Regions from separate parts of the Thermosipho affectus genome, predicted to be linked through region 1. Evidence: riboswitches for the same ligand, from Rfam matches in the RefSeq annotation. Region 1 holds a riboswitch; the other holds the start of a gene.
The links. A riboswitch is a leader RNA that binds a small molecule or an ion and turns the genes downstream of it on or off. The one in region 1 is predicted to bind thiamine pyrophosphate.

Region 2: it holds a riboswitch for thiamine pyrophosphate, as region 1 does, so the genes downstream of both, XJ44_RS08625 (sulfide-dependent adenosine diphosphate thiazole synthase) here and XJ44_RS00455 (thiamine ABC transporter substrate-binding protein) in region 1, are expected to answer to the same signal.

The regions. Positions count from the first base shown of each region.
Region 1 is NZ_LBFC01000002.1:22,935-30,416, forward strand. Features, by position in the region: gene rpsP (30S ribosomal protein S16) at 1-21, opposite strand, end outside; gene ffh (signal recognition particle protein) at 45-1,352, opposite strand; TPP riboswitch at 1,561-1,671, shown strand; gene XJ44_RS00455 (thiamine ABC transporter substrate-binding protein) at 1,702-2,679, shown strand; gene XJ44_RS00460 (ABC transporter permease) at 2,685-4,202, shown strand; gene XJ44_RS00465 (VIT1/CCC1 transporter family protein) at 4,179-5,045, opposite strand; gene XJ44_RS00470 (Rossmann-like domain-containing protein) at 5,042-5,818, opposite strand; gene XJ44_RS00475 (N-glycosylase/DNA lyase) at 5,829-6,464, opposite strand; gene XJ44_RS00480 (hypothetical protein) at 6,554-7,303, shown strand; gene XJ44_RS00485 (hypothetical protein) at 7,319-7,482, opposite strand, start outside.
Region 2 is NZ_LBFC01000023.1:50,449-57,930, forward strand. Features, by position in the region: partial or broken gene XJ44_RS09515 (ATP-binding protein) at 1-233, opposite strand, end outside; gene XJ44_RS09520 (ATP-binding protein) at 229-411, opposite strand; partial or broken gene istA (IS21 family transposase) at 435-1,472, opposite strand; gene XJ44_RS08610 (LVIVD repeat-containing protein) at 2,731-3,753, shown strand; gene XJ44_RS09275 (hypothetical protein) at 4,200-4,340, shown strand; gene XJ44_RS09280 (hypothetical protein) at 4,525-4,680, shown strand; gene XJ44_RS08620 (DUF4234 domain-containing protein) at 5,425-5,862, shown strand; TPP riboswitch at 5,899-6,010, shown strand; gene XJ44_RS08625 (sulfide-dependent adenosine diphosphate thiazole synthase) at 6,063-6,839, shown strand; gene thiC (phosphomethylpyrimidine synthase ThiC) at 6,836-7,482, shown strand, end outside.

The DNA of each region.
Region 1 (7,482 bases):
TGTTAACCTAATCCTTACCACACTAAACACCTCCATACAAATTTTTATAATTTAAAACCTCTTAAATTAAATGGTAACTTTCCTTTTTTAAACATTTTCATCATTTTTTTCATTTCCTCATAGTTTTTTATTAATTTATTAACTTCTTGTACACTAGTTCCACTACCTTTTGCAATCCTTTTCTTTCTGCTTGCATTAAGTATCTTGGGATTTCTTCTTTCCTCAGGAGTCATTGAATTTATTATCGCCTCTGTTATTTTTAATTCTTTTTCACCTTGATCTAAATCAACCTTCGGGGCACCTGGTAAAAGATCAATAATTTTTGAAAGAGAACCAAGTTTTTTTATTTCCTTCAACTGTTCTTGAAAATCTTCCAAGGTAAACTCCGCATTTATCATTTTCTTTCCTAAATTTTTCATTTTTTCTTTATCAAGTTCCTGCTCTGCCTTTTCAATTAACGTCAAAACATCCCCAAGCCCCAATATCCTACTTGCAATTCTTTCTGGATAAAACTCCTCAAGGTCCTCTATTTTTTCACCGGTTCCAATAAATTTCACAGGTTTTTGTGTAACATATCTAATTGATAAAATCACTCCGCCCCTTGCATCACCATCCATCTTTGTTACCACAAATCCCGTGACATCTAGCCTTTCATCAAAAGTTTTAGCAGAGTTTACCGCATCTTGCCCAGTCATTGCATCAACTACCATCAAAATTTCATCCGGGTTTAAAATATCTTTAATTTCCACCAATTCGGACATCATTTCTTCATCTATGTGCAATCTCCCAGCAGTATCAAATATTACTACATCATATCCACTATCTTTTACTTCTTTTAAAGCCCCTTTTACTATTTTAATTGGATTTTTTTTATCACCATAGTAGACAGGTACGTCTATCCTTTTACCCAAAGTTATCAATTGATCAATAGCCGCAGGTCTATAGGTATCTGCTGCGACTAAATATGGTTTTCTACCTCTTTTTTTAAGTAAATTTGCAATTTTAGCCGCACTCGTTGTCTTACCACTTCCTTGCAATCCAACCATCATAATATATGAAGGAGAATGAATCATTTGCAATTGCGATTTTTCCCCCATTAATCTAATTAATTCATCTTTCAAAATCTTAATAAACATTTGATCAGGAGTCAAAGATCTCAAGACTTCTTCTCCTAACGCTTTCTTCTTTACTTCATCTATAAATTCTTTTACCACTTTATAATTAACATCAGCTTCCAGCAAAGAAAGCTTTACTATTCTAATAGCTTCTTTAATATTTTTTTCCGTAATTTTTCCTTTTCCAGATAAACTTTTAAACGCCTTTGAAAGTTTTTCTTGTAGTCCCTCGAACAAATAAATCACCTTCCTTTTTCTTCCTAATTTAGTATATTATACTTTTTCCTTTTTTCAATTAAATTTTTGTACAACTTTGAAAACAAACACAAAATTATATGTAACAAATAAATTACACCAGTTCGATTGCTTAACTTAACACATCGAATAGTTTTAACATTTACGTAAAAATTTATGTTTTTGAATTAATCAACCTGATGTATAATAGAATTAACCCAAGGGGAGCTCCATATTCCGGGGCTGAGAGGAAGGTGGAAACCTTCGACCCTTTGAACCTGACCCAGATAATACTGGCGGAGGGATGGGAAATACCCTCCAAAAGGAGGGATTTTTTTTAGGAGGTGAAAAAATGAAAAAATATATTGTAAGCTTGTTTGTTCTAATTGGAGTACTTTATTTTTCTACCCAAACATTGGTAATTTACACATACGATAGTTTCGTCTCAGGGATTGGTTATGAGGTAATTCCAATTTTTGAAAAAATGTATGATTGCAAAGTCGATCTTAGATCTTTCGGAGATGCCGGAGCCGTATTAGCAAGGTTAATATTAGAAAAAGATAAGCAAAAAGCAGACGTAATAATAGGACTTGATCAGGCTTTACTACATAGGGCAAAAAAAGAAGGGTTACTTGAAAAATATTCACCGATAAATTATTCTTTATTAAAATATCCAGAATTAAAAGATGAATACGGTGTACCGTTTGATTTTGGTGCCATTGCAATAGTTTACAACAAAAACACTGTAAAAAATCCACCGAAAAGTTTTTCGGATTTATTAAAAAAAGAGTTCAAAAACAGAATAGTTGTGGAAGATCCACGCACTTCAAGCACAGGAATTAGTTTTTTGTTGTGGACAATCGCTGTCTATGGAGATAACTATTTAGATTTTTGGAAAAAATTTAAAGAAAACATACTAACAATAACACCTGGCTGGGATGAAGCGTTTGAGATGCTCGAAACTGGTGAAGCAGATATCATGGTAAGTTACGCCACAGATGGTGCATATAGTTATTACAACTATGGTAAAATTACATATGTACCAGTAATTATGAAAGAAGGAGCATTTGTACAAGTTGAATATGCTGCAATAGTAAAAGGTGCAAAAAACATGGAACTTGCAAAAAGATTTTTAGAGTTTGTATTAATGGACAATTTTCAAGAAAAAATTCCATTAAATCAATGGATGCTTCCTGTAACTAATGTCAGTATTCCAGACGCATTTAAATATGTGCCAAGAATGGAAAAAATTTTGAAAATAAATCCCAATTTATATGAAAAACAAGAGGAGATATTAAAAGAATGGTCAAAAGAAATTATTGGTGGGTAATTCCTTTGTTATATGTTATTGGGGGACTTTTTGTCCCCCTATTTTTTCTATTTTATAAATTTGGTGGAATAAACTTTTCCGCTATAAAAGATCACTCAAATGTTATCAAATTTACTATAACCCAAGCAATTGTTTCATCGATTTTTACATTGCTTCTTGGACTACCCGGTGCATACATTGTTGCCAGAACAAAAACACATCCATTTTTAAAATCTATTTTTAGAATATTGTCATCAATTCCTTTTATTTTACCTGGTGTTACCATGAGCATTGGATTTTTAATGGCTTTTGGAAGAAATGGACTCTTAACTAAGTTATTGGGAATACTAGGATTTGATGGGAAAATTTTGTATACATTCACCGCTGTAATTCTAGGACATGTCTTCTATAACTTTCCACTTTTCATAAGGATAGTTGGAGAAACATGGGAAAAAATAGATGCAAGTTTAATCGAAGCAGCAAAAATAGATGGTGCAAAACAATACAGAATTTTTTGGAAAGTGGAACTTCCAATTTTAACTCCATCAATTTTAAAAGCATTTCTTTTAACTTATGTCTATACTTTTACAAGTTTTTCAGTTGTTTTAATACTTGGTGGAATAAAATATTCAACTATTGAAGTTTCCATATATATGTATACAAAAATACTCTTTGATTTTAAAAGTGCTCTTTCACTTTCATTTTTTCAAATCTTATTCATCTCTGTAGTTTCATATATGCTTTCATTTGAAAAGTTTGAATTTCTCAATGGAACTTCTTTAAAAGAAAAATTCCCCATTTGGGGATATTTCTATATAATTCTAACCATTGCAATCATATTCATTCCACTAACATATTCTGTCCTTTCAGGATTTATAAACTACGGTGGAGGATTTGGAATAGAAAACTTCAAAAGACTTTTATCATTAAATTTAAAAAGATACATTGGTACCACTTTTTCATCTATGTTTGTATATACAATCTCTTTTAGTATAATCTCTTCAATTATTTCAATAATTATCTCAATAATAAGCTCTTTTTATAAAATCCAAAAGCTTCAATATCTAATGTTTTTACCCGCATCAATTTCTCCAGTTACTCTTGCTTTCTCATATGTATCTCTAAATATTAGTCAATACATTTCAATTCTTGTAATATATTCGTTAATTTCGCTTCCAATAGTATATGGAATAATCTCAAGTGGTTGGAAAACAATTGATCCATACTCTATCGAAGCAGCTAAAATAGACGGTGCAAATACATTTAATTTAAACTTAAAAATAAGGTTTCCACAAATTAAATACCATCTACTAACAGCTTTTGTATACGCTTTCACCTTATCAATAGGTGAAATGTCTGCAACTATAACATTAAGTAACCCACCAGTTTCAACACTATCTATATCCATATACAGACTCTTAAGTTCCAGAAAAATTCCAGAAGCAAGAGCCTTAAACACAATTTATTCATTTATAGTTATTCTTTTATTCTCAACAATTGAATATTTAAGAAATAAAAAACTAAAGAATGTCTATATTAAATAACATCTTAGCAATAATTCCTATTATAAAAGACAAACCCATAACTCCAAAACTAATTAAAAACATTTCAGAAAAATAACCTTTAAAACTCTTATTTTGAACTATTGAAACAAAATATGAAAAGAACAAAATAATTACTAATGCAATAACCAGCAAGAAAATTAAAGCAAAAAATGGATTAGGTACCAATATATATGGCATAACCAATAAAAATACTGTAAAAATGTAAGCAATACCTGTATAAATAGCAGATTTTAATGGATTTTGTGAATTTGGATCAGACCTTTGTGATAAATATTCGGAAGCAGACATTGAAAATGATGCTGCAATACCAGTTATCACACCTGAAAGGGCAACCAATTTTGAATTTTGAAATGCAAAAGTTAATCCTGCGAGCGTTCCTGTTAATTCAACAAGAGCATCATTTAATCCCAAAACCATTGAACTAATATATTTTATCCTTTCTTCGTCGATAAGCTTTAGTAACTCTTTTTCATGTAAATCTTCATCTAATATTATTTTTTCAATTTCCGGTATTTCATCTTTTAACATCAAATAATTTTTTTGGGCTTTTTCTTCCGCCTTTTCCATAGCATTCAAAGAGAAAGTTAATCCCAAAATAAAGTAAACAAAGATATGCCAAATTATTTTCAAATAATTCGGATGAAGATCTTTTTTCGAATATTTTTTTAAAATGTTATAGTGTCTAAATTCATCTTCTGCAATTTTTCTAAGAACTTTACTATTTTTATTTTTAGAAATCTTTGACAAAAATTTATAGACATAAAATTCTGTAATTTCATTTCTTTGAAAACCATATAAAATTTTTCTCAACTTTTTTGTCAAAATATCCCTCCTTTTATTACAACTTTTTCAACTAATTTTTCGGCAATTATTTTCCTTGTTCCAGCACCATGTGCAATTAATTTAAATAATTTTTTTGAATCTAAAACTCTTACTCCAGCAAGGAATTTCACCGGTATTTTTTCCACAAGTGGTGTAGATGGTCCTACAATAATAACCCTTTTTGTATTTACATATTTTAAAATCCAATCTATTGTTCCATTAACAACTGTTGCACCAGTTATGATTACTACTGTACACTTAGGCAAAAGATCAACTATAGCCCAATCTGGAAGCACATCATCACTATTCCTATTCCTATCAAAAACTAAAACATCCCAAGCAACAGGTTTAAGATATTCAATTAATGGTTCTATTTTTCCAACAACTCCTACCGTGTCATCAAAAGATACATCTAAAAACTTAGTTATGTCTCCTTTCAGATATTTACTTTCATCATAATAAAAAACGGAATTTAATACCGCATATGCCACTGATCTTGTCAAAGGATCAGGGGAAAATGCCCCTATTTTCAAAATTTCTCTTACACCCATTCCAACATCTATCTTACTTACTGGATTACCCGTACTTGAAGTACATTTAAAAAACTCTTCACATTTTCCAAGTGTATCTTCTCTTAATGTGTAACTAACACCACATCTACCATCACTTAACAACGCAGCAGTTAAACCATATCCAATTATATAATCTTCCAAAAAAACAGAATTATCTACAAACTCAAATGCCTCATTAAACAACACTTCCGAAATTTTCATAAAATCCCTCCTATTTTTCGACTTTTCCCTTTAAATAATACCATAAATACATATCAAATTTCCCTGGACATTCTCCAAATTCATCTGCAAGAGCTTTAAAAACTTTTTCAATTTCAAGATATCTTCTTTTACTCCAATTTTTGGGTATAATATCAATATAACCATACTTATTTAACAACCTCAAAACATGTTTATCTAAAATTGCAACTTCACAAAAAGCTACATTTCTCAAAAAATGCGAAGATTCTTTCCATGAAATTCCTTTAACATTTTTTACCAAAAACTCCCTTGCTTCTTCAACGGGTAAACTCAACAAGTTTCTTAAATTTCCAACAATCCATCTATTTTCATATATATACCTTGCCCTTGCCCTTGGAAACCTATGCCCGACCTTCATTAAAGATATCTCTAATTCTTCTAGAGAAAATGTATAAAATCCCTCACCAATTTTCTCTTGCGCAATCATTCCACCTTTTGCAGACCAATTTGCAGTTAAAACACAAAAAGATAATTCAGAAAAAAGATCTATTTCACTACCATTTTTCCTAAGTTCTAAAAATTCATTCCATCTTTCATTTACCATTTCTTCGGCTTCACTTTTTATTTGTTTTATCTCTAAAATCACTATTTCACCTCTTTTTTCAATTAAAAACTTTTAAAAATTTAAAAAAATCATAATAAAATTATCTCCACAATATGATAAAATATAATCAAAAGGAATATAGGGGGGATTAAATGTACATTAAAATGTTCGGAAAATATGGTATTTATCTAAAAGATGAAAAAATACTTTTAAACAGCAAAAAAGCCGAATACATACTATACTATTTAATTTTAAACGTCAAAAGGAAAATATTTGTAAATGAAATCCTAGACTTATTTTTTGAAGGTTATGACAAAATATACTCGAGAAAAAACCTAAATACACTTTTATATATGATTAGAAAAGGATTAAACATAACCAAAGACGATCTCAAGATAGAAAAAAATATGATATTCCTTAATCCTAGAAAACTCAAATGTGATTATCTTGAATTCCAAAAACTTATGGAAAAAAAACCTTCTAATGATGTCTTACAAAAAATCACCCAGCTTTACTCCGGTGAACTTCTAAGTGGATTAGATTTTGATTGGATAATGCCTTTTAGAAAACTATGTGAAATGCAAATTTTATTAATGACTCAACAACTAAAATTACCTAATAATTTTGAAATAACAAATTTACCAACAAGAAATGAAATATCTATGGAACTTGCAATAAAACTAATTGCTCTAGATAAAAAAAGGCGAAATCCAATGTTTTATCCTATTTTGCTAAAAACAAAAGAAGATATAAATGAAAAAATAAGAAAAAGTGATTTTTATGTTAGATTATCTCAAAACAGCTACCTTGTATTATTTGAAACAGGAGATTCGAATATTGAAGCACTTAAAAACATATTAAAATTTAGATTCAATAACATAGAAATTGTAAAAGAAATTTAACCCCTCTAGATGGGGTTAAATTTTGTTAAATACACCTGTAAATAATTTTGAAAGTACATTTGCAAGGTACATATAGTTTTCATTTTCAAATGCAAATTCATTTTCAAAGTTGTATAAAGATATAAACCCGAATAATTCATTATTTTTATAAAAAGGAATGGACAACATCGATAATATTC
Region 2 (7,482 bases), on a different contig from region 1:
ATTAAGATTACGTGGGAATGGTGTAATAGTCTATCTAATATTGCTTGAGCTAATACAGGAGAACCAAATATCTCGCTCCATTCTGAGAACGGAGTATTGGTAGTTATTATTGTTGAATGTTTTTCATATCTTTTTGAGATTAGTTGGAAGAATATATTTGCTCCATCTCTATCTATTGGTAAATATTCTATTTCATCTATTATTAATACTTTGTATTTTACAAAGTGTTTAAGTCTTACTTCTAATCTGTTTTCTTTTAGAGCTTTTTTTCAATTGAGCTATTAATTCTTGGAAATGTATAAAATATGTTGAATATCTATATTTTTCTATTCTTAATGAAACTGCAAGATGCGTTTTACCAAATCCTGAAGTACCTACAAATAATATATTTTCATTATTTTCTATAAATATTAAGCTTTTTAAATCTAAAAGTAGTTTTCATTAATTTTTAGATTAACTATTTTTCCTATGTATTCTGTTGGAAAGGAGTATTTATTCCCTTTGTAGTATATTGTAGTATATTAATGAATCTTTAACCTTAACAGAGTGGTCTACATATGATTCGATATGTCTTCTTGGCAAGTGGGATAAATACTCTTTTTCTTTTTGAAACAACAATAATGGCGGAACATTTGTTGCTTGGCTTATTTGTGTGTTGACTTTTTTATTTATTCTTCTGATTATATCTTTTAGTTCTTCCTCACTTTCAAAAGCGTAATCATATGCTAATAACCAATTTAAAAATTTATTTGCTGACTCTACTTTCCCTTTGGTATACGAGTGTCTTGGTTTACACACTTTAATTTTAAATCCAAAATCTCTCGCAAAAGCTTTCATCTTGTTGTTTATTTTTCTACCACTTTCAGTGATGTCAACAACAGATTTCATATTGTCAAATAATATCTCTTGAGGAACACCACCTGTAGTTTTAAATGCATTGATTAAACATTCAAAAATATCTTGTTGTGTCTTGCTTTGTCTGTATTCAAAGTAACAGTATCTTGAATATCCCAATTTGTAATTAAATACATTTACCACAAATTCTTCTCCATCCTTTGAATGTAACCTCATATTTTCTTTCCAATCTACTTGAGCTTGAATACCAGGTAAAGTTTCAAATCTTGGATGCCCTTTAGTTTTTTTCTCTGGTCTCAACCCCTTCCTTTTTACATATTTCCTAAAGTTTGAATATGTCCCTACCACTCCCCCTTCTTCATCTCTTAACCTTTCATATGCTGCTCTAATCGTGATCCCCTTAATTGACATTAACATCGATATCTTTTCAAAATATTTATCTAACTTGCTAGATTTGTTCATTTCCAATATTTCTTTACTGTCCTTCTGTCTATCCTGTATATCCTGGCTAATTCAGAAAAGTTCGGCCTCAAATCCATTCCCCTTAACATTTCCAAATGTTGTTTGATTTTTTCTGGTATCCCTCTTTCCTTTGGAAGGATACCATTTATGTACATTTTTGTGCATTTTTATTTTCCTCTTCTTGGCCATTTGTATTTTACCATTTACATCTTTGGTTTTTGCGTAATATTCGGTAATATGTGCTTCTTGAAATCCATACTATTTTACACAATATTTTAATGCTGAATTCTTTGTTTAGTTGGTTTATTACTTCAATCTTTGTTTTTTATTTCTTTTTCTTCAAGTATCTTTTTCATAGAGAGTTTCAAATATGCATTCTCAGCTCTCAACTTTTCATTTCTTATTCTAAAGTTTTCTTCTTTGGCCTACCTCTTTTTAGTTCAACAGTAAGATAGTTGCTAATCTACAAACGAACTCTGCTTTGATCAATACCCAAAAGAGAAGAAATGGTTCTTTTTGGAAGTTTCTCTTCAAAGTGAAGTCTAATGACTTCTTGTCTTAGTTTAGAATAATATTTCTTAAATTTCTGCCCTTTTTTGTCAAAAAAATACACCCCCTCGTTGGTTTTATTTTACCACTTCGAGGTGCTTTTTTTATTGTTTCATTTTTCATAATATGATTAAAAGCTATTTTAATTTTTCTTTTTTTACATTATTAAAAATTACGGGCTTATTTTTGATTATAAAGTAGATTAATGTTAATCTTTGTTTTTCATCAATGACCAAATAAGTTGGCTCTTTTTTTCATTAGGGGTTATAGCTTTGTTTTTGGATTGTTGATTGGATTTAGCTATTTTCTATAGTATTATGATTCTTACAGATAGACCTTTGTATGGAGAAACTAATAAATCTCTAACTTTTGTTTTATTCTAAACAAAAGGTCTTTGAATGTCGAATAATGCTATATCTTCAGTGTCAATTAAAGATAGCAAGTTACATATTTGTCAATGCGTTAGAACAAATAGCATATTTACATTGGTGTTGTTTTGCACTGTAATCTTCCTATACATAAATAATTAAATATAAAATATAATTTGTATGTTATGTTTTGTAACGCTTCTACTATGATATTATACATTAATTAAGTTGTTTGAAAAAAGTTTTTAATAAAAAATAAGTATATTACAAAGTTGATTTTCTTTCGGAGAAATATTTTTTTGAAGTTACAGCTATATATAAATATAATCAAGCAGAAATACCATTTAAAAAGTATTTAAGTGGTGTATTTATATTGCGTTTAACGATATTGTTACGTTGTTGAAATTGAAAAAATATTGATTCTTTGTTATTATGAAGTAGTGTAGCTTTTTTATAAAAGCTTTGTCACAATTATTTTAAATAGGAGGTATAAAGTATGAACAAATTATTTAAAGTACGGGTAGTAGCTTTATTAGTTCTTCTTGTTTTCACCACGGGTTTGTATTTTGGTGAAAACGTTTCTTTGAAAAATTATGTGCTTGTAACTGTAAATTCGAAAGTTAAAATTATGGATTTTAGTGATCCAATGTATCCAGAAGAAGTTAGCCAATTTTATGCAAAAACTGCTAATAGATCATACGTTAATGGAAATTATGTATATGTTACAGCTAAAAAAAATGGTCTTATGATATTTGATATATCTGATTTAACAAATCCAAAACAAGTTGCAACTGTTAACACTAATGGTGAAACATATGCTCTATATATAAGAGATAATTATGCCTATGTTGTAAATAAAAAAAGATTTTTTGTAGTATTTGACATATCTAATCCTGAAAGTCCAAAGCAGATTAGTCAGCTTGAGTTATTAAGTAATACTAATTCATCTATAAGGATGGCGGATATATGGGTTGAAGGAAAGTATGCATATGTAGCTTGTAAAGGTGATGGTTTTGCGGTAATTGATGTATCAAATCCTAAAAGTCCAAAATTAGTTAGAATAATTAATAATAAAGAGTTCTTTGATAATGACAGCGACTCGTTTGCAGTAACAGTCGGAATATATGCAAAAAAAGATTATCTCTATATGATAGATTGGAGATTTGAATTAGTAGTATATAAAATATCTAAGCCTACAAAACCAAGACCAGTTACAAATCTTGAACTTGGAGAAGGCTCTGTTAATGATATATTTGTGAAAGGAAAGTATGCGTATATTTCACTTAATAAAGGTGTTGCAGTAGTTGATATATCTAACCCTAAAAAACCAAAGAAAATTGTAATGTACAAGACTAATGATTCTGTGCCAGGAAAAGTATATGTCTTAGGAAATTATGCATATGTTCCAGTGGGGTATAAATTAGAAATAGTTGACATATCCAATATAAAAAGACCGAAGAAAGTTAAAACTCTTAAATTAGATGGATATGGACCGCGCGTAACTGGTTTAGGTGAATAATAAAAATAAATATAAATATTTCAAAAAAATGGCTTCGGTGAAGTTTCGAAGCCATTTTTTTAATAATATGATTTATTTATTAAGTGCGTAGTTAAAAGGGGTTAAATCTTTCACATGTATGTGTTTAGAATGACAAGAAAAGGAAATACATCTTAAAATAACAAAAGATCAGGGTGTATTTTAGAATGATGGGAGGATCTAGCGAACTTTAGAATAAGAAAAGAATAATCTTCCTTTAAACGAGCAGTCAATCTTGGCAAAAGTATGGCTAGGACTGTTGGTCTTGTGCTTCTGTCAACATCAGCTTCATTTTATATGGAAATAATTAGTGGAGTGGAAGATATTCTTTCTGCTAATAACTATTATAGCTTTTTATGACATTTGAAACTTTAAATGATAAAGAAACAATTTGTAAAAAAATCGTTTATTATTAGAAAAAAAAGCAAGTGGATGAACTTATCGTTTTTGATCTAGAAGCGAGTGAGGCTTTTGTACATCAAATGTCAGAAATTAAGAAACCGTGTGTATATCTTGAAAAAAATTTAAAAGTTCTAATATATACGGCCTCATTTGATAATGAATTTTGAAGTTTGCTTACTATGCAGCACCTCTTGGAAGCTCATGGCTTCGAAAAAATAGTTTTTGTTATGAGTCTTTTTGATAGTTATCATGTTTTGTAGAGATTAGAAAGTTATAGAAGAAAACTTTTAGAATAGTGGAATAAAGTATGATGAGTCGTTTGTTTTTTTGGATAATTTTACAAAAGAAGACATGGAAAAAGTGAGTGAGGCTATTTTTTTAATCGACCCTGAAGCGATTTTTGCTTCAAACGATGAAATAGCTTTGGGATTTGGTTACAGGGCAAAACAGCTTGGCCATTTACCTACTGAGATACATGCTATAGTAGGTTTTGATGATGATCGTTGAGCAGAATCTTTCTCTTACAACAGTGTGACAACCAAAAATGCCAATAAAAGTTAAATTTCATACAAACGTTCTTGTAAGAAAATCTTGTGGTTGTTGTTTTAAGAGTGATTTTTAAACAACGTGTATGTAACCATAGTTTGTTTTATAAAAAGGCATAGATATATTTTGGATACGAATACTTTTTTGATGATTGTTGTGAATACATAATAAAACGCCAAAAACACCATGCCCTTGGATAAATTTTATTTCTAATGGGAATTAGCAATTTCAAAATTGAATAGAATAGCAAGATGGTGCCTATTATAAAAGATGATTAGAGGAAATATATTTACATTTGTGATGTTGTTATCGACGATATTCGGTTTCCTTTTTTCATGATTAAAGATATTTGTTTCAGGAGAAAACCTAGTTGAAATTTGGATTTTCGCTTTAAAAAATGAGAAAGAAGTTGAAAGAAAACTTATTTGAGTCTTTTTAAAAAATAAAGAGATATAATTGTTATGTGAAAAATTAAATAAAAAACTATTTGGATAACTCTATTAAATTGTACAACACAAATTTTGCATATCATGTGTTCTAGGTATTTTCGTGGTTTACCTTTCTTTTTAGAATATTGCAAAATAAATTCGTAAAATTCTTTGTTGAATTTATAACTTCATCTTTCCCTTTTTTCCTTTTTTGAACAGGCTTGCTTGAAAAATTGACTTAAGTAAAAAATTTTATTATACTTATGAGTAGGAAGGGATGAGATATGTGGTAATTTCATATTATATGTATGTGGGATTTTCGATACTTTCAAATATTTTATATTTTTTCTATAAAGAGCTTGCAGAAGTTTTTTTGGGACTTTCATCAATCTCTTTTTTGATTTTTTTGTATGTAATAGGCTTAAAAATTAAAAGAGAATTAAAGATAAATGTTTTATCCATTTATTATATTGTTTTAAGTCTTGTAATTTTTTCCTTTTTTCCGCTTTATTTGACATCTTCTATTTTTACGTATTTCTTTTCGCAAACTCTTGCTTTACTGTTTGTGCTTTTATACTTAAAATTGATTTTGAGCGTTTTAAAGTCAAGACTATCTATTTTTAATTTAATTTTGTTTTCTATATTAACATTTGGAATATATTCTTATGTGTTTTTTTATAAATTAATAAAAGAAATTGAGAAAAGTTTGACCTGATAAAATAATTGAGTTAAAATATACATGTAAAGTGAATAATTTCCCGAGGGGAGCTCCATATTCCGGAGCTGAGAGGAAGGTGGAAACCTTCGACCCTTAGAACCTGAACCGGGTAATACCGGCGGAGGGACTGGGGAAGAGAAAAAAATGAAATTTTGCCCTCCGGTGGAGGGCAAAATTTTTTTAAGGAGGGATTTAAGATGTGGGATTTAGAAATTTCAAAAATTATAGTAGAAGAATTTACCGAGAAATTAAAAAAAAGTTTAGATGTAGATGTAGCAATTGTTGGAGGGGGGCCTAGTGCGTTAGCCGCTTCATATGTTTTATCGAAAAATGGGTTTAATGTGATAATTTTTGAAGAAAAAAATGAACCAGGAGGTGGGACATGGGGCGGAGGGATGTTATTTAATGAATTAGTTGTAGAGGAAGATGTTGAGTGGTTTTTAGAAGAGCTAGATATGAAATACAAGAAAACTAAAGGGTTTATTTCTATTGATTCCGTACATTTTGCTTCAGCTTTGTTGTACAATTCAACAAAAGTGGGTACAAAAATATTTAATAATGTTTTTGTAGAAGACGTTCTAATGAGCAAAGAGAGAATAAACGGTGTGGTAATTAATTGGGCACCTGTTATAAGGCAAAGGTTACATGTTGATCCTATAACAGTAAAGGCAAAATATGTTATTGATGGTACTGGACATCCTGCAAGTGTAGTTAATATGGTTATAGATAGAAATTTATCAATTGACTTACCTCTAGGAAAAATAAGGGAGTTTCCTATGAATGCAAAAGAAGGTGAAAAATTTGTTCTTGAAAATACTAAAGAAATTTTACCGGGGTTACTTGTAATGGGAATGGCCGCGGTATCTGTTGGGGGTGGTCCAAGAATGGGGCCAATATTCGGTGGTATGTTAAAGTCTGGAATTAAAATTGCAAATATTATTATCGAGAATATTGATGTTGAGGTGAAAGGATGACAATAATAGATGAAATAAAAAGTGGTAAGGTTCCTTCAATTCTTAATGAAATATCAAAAAAAGAAGGAAGAAGTATTGATTATCTTGTAAAAGGATTATTAGATGGGACAATAGTTATACCAAAAAATAATAATCATGTTTCTTTGAAAAATCCAATGGGGATAGGAAAAGGTTTAAAAATAAAAGTTAATGCAAATATTGGTACTTCTTTTGGATATGATGATTTTGAATATGAGTTAGAAAAGTATAGGACATCAAGAAAATATGGAGCAGATAGTGTAATGTTTCTTTCTACATGGGGAGATTTGGATTTTCAGAGAAAAGAGTTATTAACAATTTCGGATATTCCCGTAGGTACTGTTCCAATTTACGATGCAGCGGTCGTAGCATATAAGGAAAATAGGAATGTTGTAGATTTTTCGGAAAAAGATTTTTTGAAAATATTTGAAAAACATGCAAAACAAGGTGTAGATTTTGTTACTTTGCATGTTAGTATTACAAAAGATATTGTAAAAAAACTAAAAAAATCTAATAGAATAATGAAAATAGTAAGTCGTGGCGGTTCTATTATTGCAGGTTGGATAATTAAAAATGGATTTGAAAATCCGTTTTATAGATACTTTGATGAAGTTTTAGATATTGC